3 regions of the Bacillus sp. NPDC093026 genome follow, and region 1 is predicted to be linked to each of the others. Evidence: riboswitches for the same ligand, from Rfam matches in the RefSeq annotation. Region 1 holds a riboswitch; each other region holds the start of a gene.
The links. A riboswitch is a leader RNA that binds a small molecule or an ion and turns the genes downstream of it on or off. The one in region 1 is predicted to bind thiamine pyrophosphate.
Positions count from the first base shown of each region.

Region 2: linked by a shared signal. The riboswitch ahead of thiC (phosphomethylpyrimidine synthase ThiC) and the one ahead of tenA (thiaminase II) in region 1 are both predicted to bind thiamine pyrophosphate.
Region 3: linked by a shared signal. The riboswitch ahead of tenA (thiaminase II) and the one ahead of tenA (thiaminase II) in region 1 are both predicted to bind thiamine pyrophosphate.

Region 1 is NZ_JBIVPN010000002.1:127,443-132,508, forward strand. It holds gene ACIQCE_RS05510 (immune inhibitor A domain-containing protein) at 1-535, shown strand, start outside; gene ACIQCE_RS05515 (ORF6C domain-containing protein) at 741-995, shown strand; gene ACIQCE_RS05520 (DUF1304 domain-containing protein) at 1,015-1,371, shown strand; gene ACIQCE_RS05525 (hypothetical protein) at 1,410-1,571, opposite strand; gene ACIQCE_RS05530 (type 1 glutamine amidotransferase domain-containing protein) at 1,828-2,481, shown strand; TPP riboswitch at 2,563-2,665, shown strand; gene tenA (thiaminase II) at 2,752-3,438, shown strand; gene ACIQCE_RS05540 (ECF transporter S component) at 3,435-4,034, shown strand; gene ACIQCE_RS05545 (ABC transporter ATP-binding protein) at 4,009-5,066, shown strand, end outside.
Region 2 is NZ_JBIVPN010000005.1:78,308-83,373, reverse strand. It holds gene nadA (quinolinate synthase NadA) at 1-491, shown strand, start outside; gene safA (SafA/ExsA family spore coat assembly protein) at 623-1,795, shown strand; gene ACIQCE_RS12365 (YhcN/YlaJ family sporulation lipoprotein) at 1,929-2,555, shown strand; TPP riboswitch at 2,830-2,938, shown strand; gene thiC (phosphomethylpyrimidine synthase ThiC) at 3,064-4,821, shown strand.
Region 3 is NZ_JBIVPN010000001.1:691,616-696,681, forward strand. It holds gene ACIQCE_RS03540 (thiazole synthase) at 1-373, opposite strand, end outside; gene thiS (sulfur carrier protein ThiS) at 378-581, opposite strand; gene thiO (glycine oxidase ThiO) at 578-1,690, opposite strand; gene tenI (thiazole tautomerase TenI) at 1,674-2,291, opposite strand; gene tenA (thiaminase II) at 2,266-2,976, opposite strand; TPP riboswitch at 3,057-3,166, opposite strand; gene ACIQCE_RS03565 (RluA family pseudouridine synthase) at 3,636-4,502, opposite strand; gene ACIQCE_RS03570 (NAD kinase) at 4,547-5,066, opposite strand, start outside.

The DNA of each region.
Region 1 (5,066 bases):
TTTTTCATTTAATGGATTCTCGCAGTCTAACGGAAAGCAATATACAAAACAATATTATTTACTAGAGTGGCGCTCCTATGCCGATGTAGATAAAGGGTTGAAGCATATCAAACGTGGAGCGAGCCTTATGAGCTATAATAATGGTTTACTCGTGTGGTACGTAGACCAATCTTATAGCGATAACTGGGTGGGGAAACATCCAGGAAACGGTTTCCTTGGTGTGGTAGATGCTGATCAGCAGGTATTGAAATGGAGTGACGGCTCAATCGGAGCCACAGGCTTCCAAGTACATGATGCAGCATTTTCTCTTAATCCAAGTACAAAGCTGAATATTGATTATACAGCGACAACAGGACTGACGTTGGAAGATCGCTATATTCGTCCAACTCGTACATTTAGCGATAAAAAGAATTACGTCAATTCAAATAATCCAGATGCTGGACGTGATGTACCGACATTTGGTGTTTCCTTTAAAGTCATTGGACAAAGTAAAGATCGCTCCGTTGGGAAGGTATTAATTTCTAAAAATAATTAAATAGAAAGCCGGATTCTACAATGAATCTGGCTTTTTTATATAGCATCAAAAGGAATTTCTGCTTTTATGATTTGTTTTTATCGAATATATGTTCTGATTTGTTTTGATATCCGAATGAAATCATTATATAATAGAGACTGGAAGGTTTTTCTTTCAATTAGGACTCTTTTAGCTGTTAAAAAACAGGAAAGGATGAGCGTTATCAATGAGTTGTGTCACTGACAAGCAATTAAAAGTGATTCGAGGGACGATGCAGACTTTTTGCAGCCATTTGGAGTATGATGGGCATGGTAAGCTTCATATTAATACCATCATGGCTTTTCTTAAAAAGGAATTCGGTGTAAAGAAAATGAAAGATATTCCACAAAGTCGTTTTAGTGAGGCTTTAGATTTGATACAAGACTTTGATTTATACACCGATAAAATAAAAATTCATGATCGTCTACAAGAAAGGAGTTAACTAATTGAATGTTTTGGCCATGATTTTAGTGGGTATTGTAGCTTTTGAACATATTGTCATCATGTTATTGGAAATGTTTTTTATGCAATCAAACATGGCAAAGAGGTCTTTTCGGTTACCTGAACATTTACAAGGAGACCCAAATGTGAAAGTGATGTTTGCCAATCAAGGTCTGTATAATGGTTTTCTTGCTGCAGGACTCATTTGGGGGCTTATTCTCGGATCAAATCCAGTCGGATATATGATTCAGTTATTCTTCGTCATTTGTGTAGTAATGGCTTCTTTGTTTGGGGGCTTTACATCCAATAAAATGATTATTGTGAAACAAGGATTACCAGCTATATTGGCATTAGCTACGCTCTTATATGTCATGTAATCTTGATCATAAAAAAATGCCGCCACATTGGGCGGCATTTACTTTCGAAGGCTAATTAATCGAACAACTGATGTCAGACAGATAGCAAGGGCAACAGCCAAAATAATTTTTCCGAACAGGACTGTTGTTAATTTCATTAAAAATACGGCCAATATGATACAGATTGTGATGATGATCATCACAATCGAATAGGTTTTCATCTCGTTTTCCACTCCTTTGAAAGTCTCTTCTAGGGTAATAGGTTCTTCATGCATTTTTTCATAATCATATGACTCAATGACAATTTTACATGAAAATCCCTTTCAATAGAATATGATCTATTGATTAGATATCATTTTATGTAAAATATTTTAGAAAATCGGGTATATTTAAAGACTTTATCCCAAATCTAATTGTTTGATATTTAATTGTACAAAATATAAAATGGTCACATGATGAATGGAAAGGATGATTAAATTGAGTAAGAAAGTTTTATTAGTATCGACAAGCAGCAAGGAAATGAACGGACATCCAACTGGTTTATGGTTAGAAGAATTAGCTGAACCATTTCATATTTTTAAAGAAAATGAGCTAGATGTACAAATTGTCTCCATTCAAGGCGGCACTGTACCGATTGATAAAAACTCAATCCCAGATGGTATTCCAGCAAAATATCAAGATGTGTATGAATTACTTCAAGACACAACAGCTTTAACAGATGTCAACCCAGCTGATTATGATGGCATCTTTTTTGCAGGAGGACATGGACCGATGATCGACTTCGCTTCCAATTCACTAGTAGCCGATGCGATCTTGGCTATTTCAGAGAAAAATGGTGTAGTCGGTGCCGTTTGCCACGGGGTTTCTGCCTTCGTTGATGTAAAAGGTCAAGATGGTCAACCATTTATCGCTGGTAAGAGAATAACAGGCTTTACGAACGAAGAAGAAGATGCCGTTCAGCTCACTTCAAAGGTTCCATTCTTATTGGAAACGAAGCTTCGTGAGCAAGGTGCAAAGTTTGAAAAAGGTGAAGCATTTGCGCCGTTTGCGATTGTAGACGGACAAATCATTACGGGACAAAATCCAGGATCAAGTGAAGAAACAGCACGTCTTTTTGTCAAAACCATCTAATATACAGATCAAAACATTGAATTAAGAAAGGCGGTTGACAGCCATTCGCCACAAGTGTAGAGTAAAGATAATTAAATGACAAAAGTCCACTAGGGGAGTCATGTATGACTGAGACAAGAGAAATCTTGGACCCTTTGAACCTGATCTAGTTCATACTAGCGGAGGGAAGTGGAGCTGGACCTTGTCTTATTCATGATTGAATCGATAAGAAGGCCGCTCCATTTGGGGTGGCTTTTTCATTTATTCAACTGAAGAAGAGGAGGCTTTTTTATGACATTTTCAACGCAATTAAGGAAAGAAGCAGAGCCATTATTTGAAGCCATTTATCAACATCCGTTTGTCAGGGGACTGGCAGCAGGAAAGCTTGAAAAGGAACAGATCATTCATTACGTCAAACAAGATGCAGAATACTTAAATGCATTTATTAAAATTTATGCGGCAGCGATCAGCAGGTGTACAGACAGAGAGGACATTGCCTTTTTCCATCAGCAGATGGCTTTTGTACTAGATAGTGAGACACATCCTCATCAAAACCTATGCCGAGTGGCAGGTGTGGAATATGATGATTTGCAAGGTTCTCCTTTGGCGCCAAGTGCTCATCACTATATCCACCACATGCTGCAAGTTGCTCAAGAAGGTACACTTGGAGAAATAATCGCCGTCCTGCTTCCATGTCCTTGGACATATTGGGAAATAGGTAAGCGGCTGATCTCAGACGTTCAACCTAAACCAACTCATCCATTTTATGAATGGATTACGTTCTATGGAGGGCTAACCGATTCAGTAACAGTAGAGCTCTGCAAACGGCTTGATCAGTGGGCAGAAGAAGCAAGTAAAAAAGAGAAAGAAAAAATGAAACAGCATTTTTTCTTAAGCTGCCAGCTTGAGTATAAATTCTGGGAAATGGCGTTCACTGTGGAAAAGTGGCCAGTCCAACTGGAGGTGCATTCATCATGACGTGGAAGATGAAAGAAGTCGTCCTTGCTGTGATTCTATCTGTTGTGTGCGGTGTGATCTACTTAGGATGGTCCACTCTTTATTTACCGATTACAGCACTTGTTGGTCCAGCAGGCGGCAATATCATGTTTGGTATTTGGGTGATCGCTAGCCCAATCGTTGCTTACATTATACAAAAGCCAGGCGCTGCTCTCATTGCAGAAACTGCAGCTGCTGCAGTGGAATTACTAACAGGCAGTCATTTCGGATTGTCTGCGCTATTGATAGGTGTATGCCAAGGACTTGGGGCAGAAATCGCTTTTGCTCTTTTTGGCTACAAACGATATCACATGTGGATTCTCATGCTGTCTGGTGCCTTTGCGGCTGTGGGAGCCATGGCTTACAGTCTTATCGCCAATGGATTTGGTTATTACACGCCTCAAGTTTTACTCATGACACTTGTGACTCAAATCATCAGCGGCACGATACTTGGAGGATGTTTAGCAAAAGTTGTAGTGGATGCATTATCCAAGACCGGTGTACTGAATCAATACGCGATCATGAAGGAAAAACGAAACAAGGGTGAACAGCATGGATTCATTTCTCGCGTGCAGTAAACTCACTGTCCGTTTTTATGAGCAGTCAAAGCCCGTCCTTCAGCAGGTTTCCCTTTCTATTCAGAAGGGGGAAAAGGTGCTTATTTTAGGACCGAGCGGCTGCGGGAAATCCACACTGATTTCTGTACTTGCTGGGATCATACCAGAACATATGGAAGCAGATATTCAGGGAGAAGTTATTTTAAGAAAGCATACAGGTGTCATGTTTCAAGACCCTGATACTCAGTTTTGTATGCACCGGGTCAATGAAGAAATTGCATTTAGCTTAGAGAACCGTTCCGTACCTCGTGAAGAGATGGATGACATCATTCAGCATCTCATGCAAAAAGTACAACTAAATGTCGATCCGCATACAGACATTCAAACATTGTCTGGCGGCATGAAACAGCGTTTGGCTCTTGCTTGCTTACTAGCTTTAGAGCCAGAGGTACTGTTCTTTGATGAACCAACTGCACAGCTCGATCCAGCAGGGCGAATGGAGGTATTTCAACTGCTTCAGAACCTTGCAACTGATCAAGATCAGACCATGATTTTTGTTGAACATGTGTTAGATGGTGTCATCGAATGGATGGATCGAGTTATCTTATTAGATCATCAAGGTCATATTTTAGCAGATGGACATCCAAAAGACGTGATCACAACATATGAGGAAGAGATGAAAGCAGCAGGTATTTGGCGACCAAAAATATTTCCCGAGAAATGGTCAACTATTATTCAAGACCCATTTCATCCAATCAGTCAAACCCTCATTCAAACTTTTGAAGCAAGAAAACAGCAGTGTGAACAGAAAGAATCCACAGATTACGAGACGTTTATTCGAACAGAGAAACTGCAATTAGGATACGGAAAAAAGTCGATCATGAGTGATCTTCAAGTTGAAATGAAAGCTGGGGATTGGATTTCTGTGATTGGGGAGAATGGAAGCGGCAAAAGCACATTTCTCAAACATTTGATTCGTTTAGAACCAGTGAAAAAGGGTCACATTTTCTTGAAGGAAAAACATCTGAAAAAATGGTCTGACCGGTTATTATA
Region 2 (5,066 bases), on a different contig from region 1:
ACCAGATAGAAGAGAAGCTCATCACCGATCAGCCTCTTCACAACATCAAAATGATTTTATGGAAAGGTCACTGCTCAGTACACGAGAAGTTTACGATCAAGAATATAGAAGAAATGAGAAAAAGGGATCGTGACATTCAAATCCTCGTTCATCCGGAGTGTACGCATGAGGTGGTGAGAGCATCAGACTTTGCTGGTTCAACGAAATTTATTATTGATACAATTGAACAGGCTCCACCTGGAAGCAAATGGGCGATTGGTACTGAAATGAATTTGGTCAAGCGTATTATAGATCAACATCCAGACAAACAAATTGAATCACTGAACCCAGATATGTGTCCGTGTTTAACGATGAACCGCATTGATTTGCCTCATTTATTATGGTCATTGGAAAGCATTGAAAAGGGCGAGCCGGTCGGTTTGATTCAGGTCGAAGAAGAAATCACAAAAGAGGCATTGCATGCACTGAATCGAATGTTGACCATTAGATAATCAAGTTTCCCCTCCTACAAGAAAACAAGTTTTTATCATATTGGCTTGTAAATATGCATAAATTTATATTGAAACATATTGTACTTCTGACATAACCGATACGTTCACGTTTTGCATAGGAGGGGAAAACGTTGAAAATTCATATTGTGCAAAAAGGAGACTCCCTTTGGAAAATTTCTAAGAAATATGGAGTCGACTTTCAAGAATTGAAAAAACTAAATTCACAGCTCAGTAATCCAGATTTGATTATGCCTGGTATGAAAATTAAGATTCCATCTAGTGGTGTCCCTGTGAAAACAGATCAGCACAAAGCAAAAGAAATGCCAAAGCCTAAAGAACATCCGTATGTGAAAGAAAAGCCTAAGGATGTCGTTCAAGTTCAAGACACAACGCCTAAAGAAAAGCCAAATGAGCCGGTTCCGTATGTACCGCCAGTCCCAAAGATAGAACAGCCAGTTTTCCCGCAAGTAGATGTGAACTATTATCAGACCAATCTTTATCAACCATTCACGCCTCCTCCAAAAAAAGAACATCATGAGAAAAAAGATCACTATCATGAAAAGAAAGATGATGTTCATGAGAAAAAGGATCACAAGGACCATTTTCATCATGAACATAAAGAGCATGAAAAAGATGAGGTGGCTAAGGGATATGATCCGTTCATTCATATTCCACAACAAAAAGAGGAGGGGAAAAACATGGAACATAACAATGACCCAAATCTGCCTAATTTCCCGCAAATGCCGAATGTAGGAGGAGCGAATGTAGGGGGAATGGCTGAAAATAAAGATCATCACCAACATCATCATGAGCAGTATGATCCTTATTATGGTTATGGCAGTTATACGCCGCCTGCTATGTATCCATATCCACAGCAATTAGTACCTGCTTCACCTATTTTACCGGGTTCAGGATTTTGTTATCCCGTTCAACCGTATTATCATCATATGATGCCGTATCCTTACCATGCTCAGCCATACTATCCGGCATATCAAGCGCCAGCTTATTATGGAGAAAATTATGAACATCAAGTAAATGATGGACACCATTTGCATCATCATATGCATCCAAATGCAAATGCCAACATGAATCAAGGTTTTTATCCAAATGGACCAAATGAAGCGTATGGCAAGGAAGACTGTGGCTGTGATGATGGCATGAAGCAACAACATCATCAACCATGGATGGGATATTATCCAAACCCTGTTCCTTATGGACAAATGGGTGCATATCCGCAGCATCCCATGCAGCAAAATCCAAATCAATCTGTTTTCGCAAGACCAGAAGAAGACGAAGAAGATTAGTGAACAAAGGGACGATCTCAATCGTTCCTTTTTTAGTTTATAAATGCCAGCTTGTTTTTCTCCTCAACTGTGCATGCTAAAAAAGAGCCTGTTTTGCGCTCATGAGATTGAATTAGCACAGGGGGTTTTTCGTTTGAAACAAAAATGGCAAACAACGATCGCATTATTGCTTCTTCCCATTGGTTTAACTGCATGTGGTGCAAATGACAATGCGGGTGTAGATACACGCTATAATCAATCAGGTCAACCTGTTGGTTATCATTCAAATCAACAGTCGACAGAAAATCATCAAGATCATCAAGGACCAGTTTCCGAGCTCATGGAAGGCATGAGAGAAAATACAACGAATGTTGATAACCGTGCACGTCCTCAAACTCAAACAGATGATCAATCCAGAATGCCGCTCACTGGCGGAGATGGACGCTATAGTCATGGAGACATGAATTATCATCAACAAATGTCGTTCTCTGGATATGATAAACAAGAGAATGTTCAGCGTTCAAGAAAAATTGCAAACCGTGTCAATAAAATGAACCACGTGGCAGACTCACAAGTAATGGTAACAGATGAAAATGTGTATATTGCCATTAAATCGGATGGACGTCTCACATCAAAGGGAATATCCCAAATAGAAGAAGCAGCCAATCGCTATGCGGATGGAAGATCTGTACAAGTCTTCAAAGATGAAGGCGTATTTACACGTTTTCGTGACATGAGAAGAACTCAATTTGAAACAGGTCAAACAGGCATGACGCGATAACAAGTGTTAAAAATGAAAAGGCTAAAGACAAAGTGTTCATGACATTTTGTACTTTAGCCTTTTCATTAAAAACAAACCTTAACCCTTAAATAACAGTAAATTGGAGTAGTGGATTTTTGCCAATAATGGAGATTCACTTCATTATTGTCTAATTCATGACTTTTCTTGTAATGAGAAAGTGTTCTATTGAAATTGTGTATAGGAAATAGGAACTATTTTCCTGAATGTTCTTTTTTTCATTTTGCACCTATGCTACACTGATGTGGAAGTAAATAAAAGTAACTAGGGGTGCCCTTTCATAGGGCTGAGAGAGAAGTGAGGCTTCTTAACCCTTTGGACCTGATCTGGCTCGTACCAGCGTGGGGAAGTTGAAGATAATACATGAGTCATTGAAATGACATTCATGTTTGTTCTGACGACTAACCAGGTTCTAAACAAGAGCCTGGTTTTTTGCTGGTGCTGATTCAATCCTGTCCTTTTACTGATTAAGAGAAGGGGAGAACAGCAAATGAAACGAAAAACAATTTTACAGTCAAACCAACCATTTATGTCAAGCTTTGACGGCAGTAAAAAGGTATATGAGCAAGGCTCAAGACCTGACATTTTAGTGCCGAAAAGGGAAATTACACTCTCAAATACGGTGACTCAAACTGGTGAAACACAAAATGAACCACTTCGCGTCTATGATACAAGTGGACCATATACGGATGAAAACGTTGAGATTGATGTCACAAAGGGATTGAAACGAATGAGAGCGGCATGGATCGCAGAAAGAGAAGACACAGAATCTTACGAAGGGCGTATTGTGAAACCAGAAGATAATGGATATCGTCTCAAGGAAAATCAATTGAATATGGATAATACAAAATTTTCCCATTCACCGCTCCGGGCAAAAAAAGGTGCATGTGTGACACAAATGCATTATGCGAAAAAAGGGATCATCACCCCAGAAATGGAATTTATTGCGATTAGGGAGCAGTTAAGTCCAGAATTTGTGAGAGAGGAAGTGGCCAGCGGAAGAGCGGTCATTCCAGCAAATATCAACCATCCTGAAAGTGAGCCAATGATTATCGGCAAGAACTTTCATGTCAAAATTAATGCGAATATTGGGAATTCAGCGGTGACCTCTTCTATTGAAGAAGAGGTAGAGAAGATGACATGGGCCATTAGATGGGGAGCAGATACAATGATGGACTTATCTACTGGAAAGGACATTCATACAACGAGAGAATGGATTATTCGGAATTGCCCTGTCCCTGTAGGAACTGTCCCGATTTATCAGGCACTTGAAAAAGTCAACGGAGTGGCAGAAGATTTGACGTGGGAAGTGTACAGAGACACTTTAATTGAACAAGCAGAGCAGGGTGTAGACTACTTTACGATTCATGCAGGTGTGCTATTAAGGTATATTCCGTTAACAGTAGACAGGGTAACAGGTATTGTCTCAAGGGGCGGTGCCATTATGGCGAGGTGGTGTCTGGCCCATCATAAAGAAAACTTTCTATATACCCACTTTGAGGAAATCTGTGAAATCATGAAAACGTATGATATTGCATTTTCACTTGGAGATGGGCTGAGACCAGGATCGATTGCCGATGCGAATGATGAAGCCCAGTTTGCAGAGCTAAGAACTTTAGGAGAATTGACTGATATCGCATGGAAACATGACGTACAGGTCATGATTGAAGGACCGGGACATATCCCTATGGATAAAATAAAAGAGAATGTAGATTTGCAGATGGAGATTTGCAAAGAGGCACCTTTTTATACATTAGGACCGCTTACAACAGATATTGCCCCTGGATATGATCATATTACATCAGCAATCGGTGCCGCCATGATCGGCTGGTATGGAACGGCTATGCTATGTTATGTGACACCAAAAGAGCATTTAGGTCTTCCGAATAAAGAGGATGTGAGAGAGGGGGTTATCGCCTATAAAATTGCAGCACATGCAGCTGATTTAGCAAAAGGTCATCCTGCTGCTCAAAAACGTGATGATGCATTATCGAAGGCTAGGTTTGAATTTAGATGGCGAGATCAATTCCACCTTTCTCTTGATCCAGAACGAGCACTTGCATTTCATGATGAAACACTGCCGGCTGAAGGTGCTAAAACGGCTCATTTTTGCTCCATGTGTGGACCGAAATTTTGCAGCATGAAAATCTCTCATGACATCAGGCATCAATCCGATCAAGTACAAAAAGAGATGGAGAAGAAGGCAAAAGAATTTATCAGTCAAGGAAGTCAGATTTATCAACCATAAAAAAGAACCTCTCACTCGTTTGGTGCGAGGTTTTATAAAACGGATGAAAGCTCTTATGACTACATGAAAGAACGTCCTAAGTGCAATGACCATTCTATAAAGGCATCTACTAGATGAAACCACACTGCTTTATTTTCTTTAGACGGTGCTCGGTTTTTCTTCCGTTTCATGAAACACTTTTTAAACAATATACTACATTAAAGTCAGATGAGTGGCTGTTTTGCGAGAATTTAAACAAAATGTAA
Region 3 (5,066 bases), on a different contig from region 1:
AGCCTTCTTCCAGTAACATTTCAGATGCTCTTAACGTCTCCACAGGGTCTGGAAGAAGAGATCTTGAACAGCCAATCACTTCCACCTTGATCATGTCACAAAGCCCTGATGCTTTCGCTAGACGAGCAATTCGCACCGCTTCTTCAGCAGTACTTGCGCCAGCTGTATTCGGAAGAAGCGTAAATCTTGAAAGATCGAGTTGCTCTAAAAAATTAGGCTGTGATGCTTCAAAAATATTCATTCTTCGCACAGCAAAGGTCAAAATTTCTGCTCCTGACACATCAACAGCTTCCTTTTGAACCTCAAATGATGGATATTTCCCTGTACCAAGTAATAGTCTTGATGTGAATGTTTTTCCGCCAATGTGTAGCATGATTTCATCCTCCTCCTACAAAGTGAACAATTTCAATCGTGTCATTTGGCTTGATTTCTTCTTTTTGAAAAGCTTCTTTATCAATAATTTCTTGGTTTTTCTCCACAATCACAACTCGGTTTTCAAGTTGATAGGCTGATAAGAGATCAAAAATCGTGCCGTTCTCTTTATCGAAATCAACAATTCTCCCATTCAATTGAATTTTCATACGAGCGATGCCTCCTTTCGGCCAATGCGAAATGCATGAAGCCAATCCTCTTTGACCTGTTGACCTAGTATGAGATTTCGAATAATCTCCCCAGTAATCGGCGCAAGCAGAATACCATTTCGGTAATGCCCTGTAGCAAATAGGATTCGATCGTCTTCTGGGTGCCTTCCAATATAGGGATGTTGGTCGCTTGTAGCAGGACGAAGCCCCGCCCAAAACTGATCAATTGGCATCTGCTTAACTGACGGCATGAGATCAGCTGCTTTTTGAATGACTGCTTCAATACCTCCAAGTGTTGGAACTGCATGCCAGTCATGTGGCTCCATCGTCGCGCCAATGACCAGTTTCCCGCTGTCTCTCTGAACTACATAACAATGGTCATGATAAATGGTGTGTTCAAGTGCTGGACCGTTATTCCATACAGACACACATTCTCCTTTCACTGGATAAAGAGAATGAGATAATCCTAGCTCTTCAAAAAAACGTCCAGACCATACGCCACTAGCCACAGTGAGGTGATCACATGTCCATGTGCCTTGCGTCGTTCTGACAATCAATGCATCTTGATGACGATTCACTTCAACTACTGCTGTATACTCTTTGACTTCCGCCCCATTTCGAACGGCCGCTTGAAAAAATGCACGACATACTGAATAAGGTTCAACATGTACATCATCCTCAATCAGACCTGCCCCAATGATTTTATCTGAAACTTGAGGCATCCGTTTTTTCACACTGCTGGCTTCAAGCCATTGAAACGTAGATAAATGCTGCATTCGGCAAAGAGCACGTTTTTCTTCCTCAGTAAATGCAAGTTTCATCATGCCGTCGCTTGATTTCCGAATGTCAATGCCCGATTCATGTTTTAAATCAATTTTTAATTTTTCGTATAGCGCTTGGCTTGCTCGACCAACCTCAAAGAATATATCCTCATAACCTTCTCCTTCAGCATGTGCACCAAGCATACCAGCTGCTGCGCTCGTTGTTTTCTTCCCTACCTCATACTCCTCGAATACAACAACCTGTTTGCCTGCTTTTGCAAGGTGATACGCTGCTGACATCCCTATGATTCCACCCCCAATAATTGCTACGTCATAATGCTTTTTCATAAGGATTCTCCTTTAGCTTTTCAGAAAAGATTTGCGCCATCATTTTGGGTTCTGCCTGCGTGAAAATACCAGACATGACAGCAATTCCTTTCAATCTTATACGCATCAATTCAGGGATTCGCTTTGGCGTGATGCCGCCAATGACCACCACAGGAATGGTCAGTGCTGAAGCCAGTTCTTCCGCAAGCTTCACGCCTCTTGCTTGTAGTCCCGGTTTACACGCTGTGTCATATACATGCCCAAACATCACATACTCTGCCCCTTCCTTCTCTGCTAGTTTCGCTTCTTCTAACGAATGAACAGACACGCCTGAATGAAGATGAGGAAATTTTTGTCTCAGCTCCTTTGGTGAAAAACTGTGTCCTGGGAGATGTACACGGTGAATATTCGTTAGAAGTGCGACGTCTACTCGGTCATTGATCACCATTTTCTCTTTGGATACCCCTACAGCAAGGAGCCGCTTCACGAGATGAACAAGCTCTCTGGCTGTTTTAGATCGTTCTCGTATATGAATAAAATCAACTTCTGGTTCGATTGCTTTTATTTGCTTCACTAGCTCTTCGGTGGAAAGCGTATCATTTGTCACTGCGTGGAGTTCCACTTGTACCAACCCCATCTAAGCATGCTGTATCCCATTTTTCCTTTTCATACGCCATCTCCCAGAACTGGTATTCATAATAGCTAGAGATCACAAAATTTTCTTTCATATTGGATCGCACATGTTCTGTTGCTTGTTCTGCAAGTTCATCGAAACGGTTAACCTGTTCAAAGACGAGCTCTTTAAACCAATCTCCTCCATATGTTAAAATCCATTCTTGATAAATTGGATGTTGTGGTGTGGTTTGTTTCAATTTTTCACCAACCTCGTAATATAACCAGTAGCACGGCAATAGCGCTGCTAGAACTTCTTCAAATCGTCCACTTTTAACAGATCGGTACATATGTGAGGTATATGCATAAGCAGTTGGAGAAGGCTTAAAATTAGCTAGTGCTTCTTCAGAAATATGAAGGAGCTCTGTAAACTTTCTATGCAGCGATAGTTCTGCTTCATAAGTGCCCTGTGCATGATACGCCATTCTGCCAGTGGTATGTAAGTCCTCACTCATAGCAGCTCCATATGATTGCACTTTTGCAAAATGGGTTAAGTAATACGAATCCTGCATGACGTAATAGGTGAAACGATCAAGTGAAAGCGTCCCATCCCCAATTCCTTTGACAAACGGGTGCGTAAAACTTCCATTCCACCATTTTGCTGCTGCCTCTTTACACTCCTCTGAAAATGTCATGTTCCTCTCCTCCTGTTTTTTATCATATAAAAAAGCCACTTTCCGCATGGAAAGTGGCTTGGAATTTGTAAAAAGCATAGTCAAATACCGCACCACTTCCCTACGCAGGTATGAACCTGTTCAGGTAATGAGGGTCTAAAAGTCTACACTTTTATCTCAGCCCTTTTGAAGGACTCCCCTAGTGGATCATTTATATGGTTTTGTTACTTCTATCTTAATCATGATTTGTTCATTGGTCAAGCGTTCATTGCAACTCTAACTGTACGTTAAAGTTCTGCCACATACACCTTGCAACCAGACACAAGCACTCGATCACCGCTTCTCAGCGTCGCGTCACCATGCGGCATTAAACTGGATACTTCTCTGCAAAAACGCATAAATACGAAATCTCCGATAAAAAGAAAATCCCTCAGCCACATTATAGTCAGATCATTGGCTACTACCAAGAGCTGATCACTCTCATAGACAAACTTGGATACGAACTGAAAAACCGTGGATAGAACAGGCAACTATCTTTGAAAAATCAATGATCTGCCCTTAGAAATCTGGCGTTCGAAAGATTCCAGTCATGAAAAAACTCCCCTAAGGCAAACAGATTTTTTCAGTTCATCTGTCTCCCTTTAGGAGAGCATATCATAGCAGGCTACCAGGTTTATTTTTTATAGGAGCAATGACTGCATGTCCCAAGGCAAAGGAGCCGAAAACGTCATTTGCTCACCTGTCATCGGATGAGGAAAGACAAGGGTTTCACTGTGCAATGCCTGCCGGTCCATTCGCTCTTTAGTACCGCCATAAAGTGTATCACCAATAAGGGGATGACCAATATATTGCATATGCACACGAATTTGATGCGTTCTTCCTGTTTCGAGTACAAGAGACACATCAGACATGTCCAGACCAGTATGTAACGCTTTTACTGTATAATGTGTGACTGCGTCCTGACCATTCTCATCCACCATTCGTTCAATGATACTGTCTCCTTTTCTTGCAATCCGCGCCCTGATCGTTCCTTGCTTCTTTGAAATGATGCCATGTGTAAATGCCCGATACGTACGCTTCACTTCCCCTTTTTTTTGCGCTTTTGATAAAAGACTATGTGCAAAGCGATGTTTGGCTACAAGCATGACACCAGACGTATCACGATCAAGGCGGTTCACCAAATGAACGGTCAGATGAATAGACTGCTGTGCATAATGATGTAGCAGTCCATTTGCAATACTGTTTTCAGGATGCTCTCTAGAAGGAATAGATGGAATAGACGGCTTTTTATTTAGCACGAGCACATGCTCATCTTCAAATAAAATATTAAGCGGAATGTCAACAGGCTTTAACCCTTCACTCACCTTTTCTTCAGGAAATATAATCGTGAGCGTGTCTCCCTCATTTAGTTCGTACCTGACGGTGACATGTTCTCCATTAATGAGCAAATCGCCGCCATCAAACTTAATATCTGTCAGCATTCTTTTCGATATACCGAGATCAATTAAATAGTCTTTTAAAAGCAGCCCCTTTTCTTTCAGTGAAATTGTTTTGGTTAGCTTAAAGTATTCCAGCGAGAACGACCTCTTTCTTATTCTCCTTTTCCAATAAAGGAATCTTGCACTCTTTTCCAAAAAGGAAACGGTCTAAAACGGGCAAAACGGACATTCTCATTAGCCACGCGGCATTGAATGGATTTGACGTCTTTATGTAGCAATGTCAAATGATCAATCGTTACCTGAAAATCCACATCATTAATTGGCTTAATGACACACGTGTGGTGGTCTGGCAAAATAAGCGGTGAACCCACTGTCCGGAAGACTCTGTTATTGATGGATGCCATTTCTGCAAGCTGAATGGCTCTAATGGATGGATGAATAATGGCTCCACCGAGCGCTTTATTATAAGCAGTACTTCCAGACGGCGTGGACAAGCAAAGACCATCTCCTCTAAATGTTTCAAAGAGCTGTCCTCTAATCTCAACATCCGCCACAAGTGTTCCTTCCATGCTTTTAATGGTACACTCATTCATTGCTAAATATTTCTCTTCTTGTCCGCCATCGTTGTACCTGACAATGACTTCAAGGATGGGATATTCAACAATATGATAA